2 regions of the Geobacillus sp. BMUD genome follow, and region 2 is predicted to be linked to the other one. Evidence: predicted binding sites of a transcription regulator. Region 2 holds the regulator's gene; the other holds the start of a gene.
What was found. Region 2 encodes Rex, which represses fermentation and respiration genes when NADH is low (regulators of the CRP and FNR family bind a similar motif). Its sites were predicted from a motif close to TTGTGAAATATTTCACAA; they were not measured.

Region 1: nsrR (nitric oxide-sensing transcriptional repressor NsrR) is a predicted target of Rex. The motif match lies at 909-926, and genes of this name have one in related genera.

Annotation. Positions count from the first base shown of each region.
Region 1 covers NZ_SDLA01000010.1:29,547-32,013, reverse strand. The annotation lists gene hmpA (NO-inducible flavohemoprotein) at 1-820, opposite strand, end outside; gene nsrR (nitric oxide-sensing transcriptional repressor NsrR) at 994-1,458, shown strand; gene speE (polyamine aminopropyltransferase) at 1,738-2,467, shown strand, end outside.
Region 2 covers NZ_SDLA01000022.1:5,312-7,778, forward strand. The annotation lists gene abc-f (ribosomal protection-like ABC-F family protein) at 1-232, opposite strand, end outside; gene moaC (cyclic pyranopterin monophosphate synthase MoaC) at 330-818, shown strand; gene ETC05_RS16015 (redox-sensing transcriptional repressor Rex) at 834-1,475, shown strand; gene tatA (twin-arginine translocase TatA/TatE family subunit) at 1,493-1,645, shown strand; gene tatC (twin-arginine translocase subunit TatC) at 1,666-2,409, shown strand.

The DNA.
Region 1 (2,467 bases), on a different contig from region 2:
GCGTCGTTTTGGACAAATCAAGCGTAAACTCACCAGCTGGAGCGCTTAATTCAAGCACATCGCCCTCTTGGACATGATCATGCAAATAGTTGGAAACGATGCCAGCTGGTTTATCCGCTGTGGCTGCTTCCCGTTTGACGCTGATGCGGTAATACCCTTTTCCTGGAGCATCCGATAAGCTGTATTGACGAATATGCGTATACGTCTCGCCCGGAATCGACAGTTTGACGCTCACGTATTGACCCGGCAAATAATCGCTGATGGCCTTGCCGTCTTCCGGCTTCAAATAGAACGAGGTGATGACATCGCTTTCTTTCACCTTTTTCGCGATGATAAAGCGGCGGAAGTCACGCCAGCCACCGAATTTGGCTGCGGCCTCGTCGTAAAGCTCTTTTTCCACTTGAATGAAAATGGCTGCAATGGCTTCGTATGCTTCCGCCCAAGCTGCAATCACTTCGTCGGTGGCGGCGTCGCCAAGCACGTCTTTGATCGCCAGCAACAAATGCTTTCCGACGATCGGGTATTGTTCTGGTTTGATTCCTAAGCTGCGGTGTTTATGGCCAATTTGCCGCACAACCGGCAAAATAGCATCAAGCTGATCGATATAGCGCGCTGCTGCATACACGGCTGCGGCCAAGGCGCGTTGCTGCCGCCCTTGCTTTTGATTGGCGTGGTTAAACACATTCAGCAATTCAGGATGATTGGAAAACATGAGCTCATAAAACCGCTTCGTTATTTGTTCGCCATGTGTTTCCAGGATGGGCACCGTTGATTTCACAATTTCAATCGTTTTTGGATGCAATCTCGTTGTCGTTGTCATGATTTCATCCCCTTTTAAAACATGTATTTATAATACATCTTTTATTCAATCATGGGCGCTTGGAAAAAGCAATATTTGAAATACATCTTTAATAAATTGTTCACAATTCTCCGCTCGAATCAGGTGTGGTACAATAAAATCAAGAATGTCACTTAAAGGTTGTGTGAATAGCGATGCAGTTAACGAACTATACGGAATACGCCTTGCGCGTCCTCTTGTTTTTAGGCGCGCTTGATGAAGAAGAAAAAACGAACATCAAAGACATTGCCGCTTCCTTTTCCATTTCAGAGCATCATTTAAGCAAAATCGTCCATGAGCTTGGGAAGCTTGGCTATATTGAAACGATCCGTGGGCGCAACGGCGGAATCCGTCTCGCGAAACGGCCGGAGGAGATCGTCATCGGTGCGGTTGTTCGCGAAACAGAGGACAACTTGTCACTTGTTGAGTGTTTTGCCGCTCACGGCAATGAATGCATCTTGACACCGGTATGCCGGCTCCGCTTCGCGCTTCACGAGGCGTTAGAAGCGTTTTTGCGGGTGTTGGATGCGTATACGCTCGCCGATTTGCTTGAAGACCGCGCGTCGCTTCGTTCTTTGCTTTGGAGGTCACGTAACCAATCAATGCTCTCCGACATTTGATTCGGTCGGGGGATTTATTTTACTGTTTGGCAGGTACGCAATAACGAAGCATCGATCTGAAGAAAGGCGCAGGATGATGCGAAACGATGGGCGGCCTTTGTGCAGGATGTGACGGCAAGAACGATCATCCGTTGAAACAACAAAACTGGTCGTCAAACATGGACGGCGGGGATGAATACGTCCGGCGCCGGCTGATCATCTCCTTTGTTTGCTACATGGCGCAGAATATATTAAGATTAGAAAGGTGTGAAAACATCTGCATGACTAAAGGAGGTCACAATGAAACACGAAGGAAACGCTTTGCCACCTTACTTGCATATGGACAATGGGGAGCTTTGGCTCACCGAAGATGATCGTGACAACTTAAAAATCAGCTACCGTATCAAAGAGGTGATTTTTGCCGAGCCGTCTGAGTACCAGCATGTGATGATTTTGGATTCGTACGATTTCGGCCGCATGCTCGTACTCGATGGCGTCGTGCAAACGACCTCGATTGACGGCCATATTTATAACGAAATGATTTCGCACGTACCGCTGCAGTTTCATCCGCAGGCGAAACGGGTGCTCATCATCGGCGGCGGCGACTGCGGCGCAGCCCGTGAGACGGCGAAATATGCTCATCTTGAAGCCATCGACATGGTGGAAATTGATGAAAAAGTTGTCCGGGCGTGCAAAGAGCATTTGCCAGCCGTCTCCGGCAACCTATCGGATCCGCGTGTGCGGTTTATTTATGATGACGGCGTCAAGTTTGTGCAAGGGAAGGAAAGCGTCTACGACGTCATTATGATCGACTCGTCCGACCCAGTCGGCCCGGCGGAAGCCTTGTTTTCCCCGGAGTTTTACGCCGACGTCCATCGCGCGTTGAAAGCGGATGGGTTGATGGTCTGCCAAAGCCAGTCGCCGATTTTCCATCTGGATATTTTGAAGCGGACGTACCGCAATATTCGCGAACTGTTCCCGCATGTGCTTGTGTACACTGCCGTGGTGCCGACGTATCCAGGAGGGTTGT
Region 2 (2,467 bases):
TGAGCCCACTGTTTTGCGCCAAATAGCCGATTTTGATATGGTTTGGTTTGAGGATTTTGCCGCTGTCGAAAGGAAGTTTGCCGGCGATGATTTTCAACAATGTCGATTTCCCTGCTCCGTTGCGGCCGACAAGGGCAATTCGGTCACGGGACTGTATTTCTAGTTTTATATTCGATAAAATAAGGTCAGCACCGAAATATTTTGTGAGTCCGTGCACTTGCAAAATGATCATGTCATTTCACCTCGCGAATAGTTTAACGTAAGTCGCGAAAACGGTCAAAGACGAATGATGAAAAATCGTGTATAGTGTATAAATGGAGGAGATGGTATTGTCATCGTTCACTCATTTCAATGAACAAGGGCGCGCAAAAATGGTTGATATTACGCACAAAGAAGATACTGTGCGAGTGGCTGTGGCGCAAACGAGCGTGACTGTCAGCCGGGAAATTTACGAAAAAATGACGAGCAATGCAATCGAGAAAGGGGATGTACTTGCCGTCGCTCAAGTGGCGGGGGTGATGGCGGCAAAGAAGACCGCCGATCTTATTCCAATGTGTCACCCGCTTATGTTAAAGGGTGTGGACATTGCTTTTGCTTGGGAAAACGATGGGGAAGAGCATAAACTCGTCATCACTGCAACGGTGAAAACGAAAGGGAGCACAGGAGTGGAAATGGAAGCGCTGACGGCTGCTTCGGTTTGTGCACTGACGGTGTACGATATGTGCAAGGCGTTTGATAAAGGAATGGTCATCGGTCCGACGTATTTGGTCGAAAAAACGGGCGGGAAGTCCGGCCATTACCGACGGAAAACCGATTAGCTAGGGGATGAGACCATGAGCAATGAACAACCAAAAATTCCGCAGGCAACCGCCAAACGGCTGCCGCTTTACTACCGGTTTTTGAAAAACTTGCATGCTTCTGGGAAACAGCGCGTCTCCTCTGCCGAGCTTAGCGAGGCAGTGAAGGTCGATCCAGCGACGATACGCCGCGATTTTTCCTATTTTGGCGCCCTTGGCAAGAAAGGGTATGGATATAATGTCAATTATTTGTTGTCGTTTTTCCGCCGGACGCTTGAAGAGGATGAGGTGACCGAAGTCGCCTTGTTCGGCGTCGGCAATTTAGGCACGGCCTTTTTAAACTATAATTTTTCGAAAAACAACAATACAAAAATCGTGATGGCCTTTGATGTTGATGAGCGGAAAGTAGGGACGACAGTCGGCGGGGTGCCGGTCTACCATCTCGATGAGCTGGAGAAGCGGCTTCATGAAAACATCCCAGTGGCCATTTTAACGGTGCCCGCCGCCGCGGCCCAAGCGCTGACCGATCGCCTTGTCGCGCAAGGAATTAAAGGCATTTTAAACTTTACTCCGGCGCGGTTGAACGTGCCGAATCATATTCGCGTCCATCATATCGATTTAGCCATTGAGCTGCAGTCGCTCGTCTATTTTTTGAAAAACTATCCATCGCCATCGTAAAAAGGAGAGAACAACACATGAAATATTTATTGCTCGTTCTTGTTATTTTGTTGCTGTTTGGCACGAAAAAGCTGCCGGAATTAGGGCGGTCGTTCGGCCAATCGCTTCGCGAGTTTAAAGATGCCACAAAAGGGCTTGCTGATGACGAAGAAACGAAAACTGACCGATGACAAGACAGGATGGGGAAACAATGAATGACAAAGAAATGTCGGTGTATGAGCATCTGGGCGAACTGCGGAAACGGCTCATCATCGTTCTTGTCTTTTTTGCTGTGGCGCTTGTCGCTAGTTTCTTTTTTGTTGATGACGTCATTTTGTATTTGCAACGAACGGCTGAGGCGAAGCATTTGACCATGAACGCCTTTCGTCTTACCGATCCGATTAAAGTGTATTTTCAGTTTGCTTTTGTCATCGCCGCCGTGTTGACCTCTCCGGTGTCGCTGTATCAAATTTGGGCGTTTGTCAGCCCTGGACTTTACGAAAAAGAGCGGAGAGTGACACTGAGCTATATCCCGGCGTCGATCGTTCTTTTTTTAGCAGGCGTCAGCTTCGCTTATTTCGTTTTGTTTCCGTTTGTCGTTCGATTTATGAGCCAGCTGGCTGACCAACTAGGAGTTCAGCAAATGATCGGCATTAATGAATATTTTCAGTTCTTGCTTCAGCTTGTGCTGCCGTTTGGCATCGTGTTTCAGCTTCCGATTGTTGTGCTGTTTTTCACCCGCTTAGGGCTTATTACGCCACAGCTTCTTGTTCGCATCCGCAGGCATGCGTATTTGGCGCTCCTTATTTTGGCGGCGATCATTACGCCGCCGGATGTGTTATCGCAGATAATCGTCATGATCCCGCTCGCCATTTTGTATGAAGGAAGCATTTGGGTGGCGCGCATCGGCTATCGGAAAGCGCAACGAGCAGCCGAGCAGGAAGGCAATGGGTGAGGCGGGACGAAAAAACATTGAGAGGAAAGCAAGGCCGGACCAAATGAAGGGGCTGTCT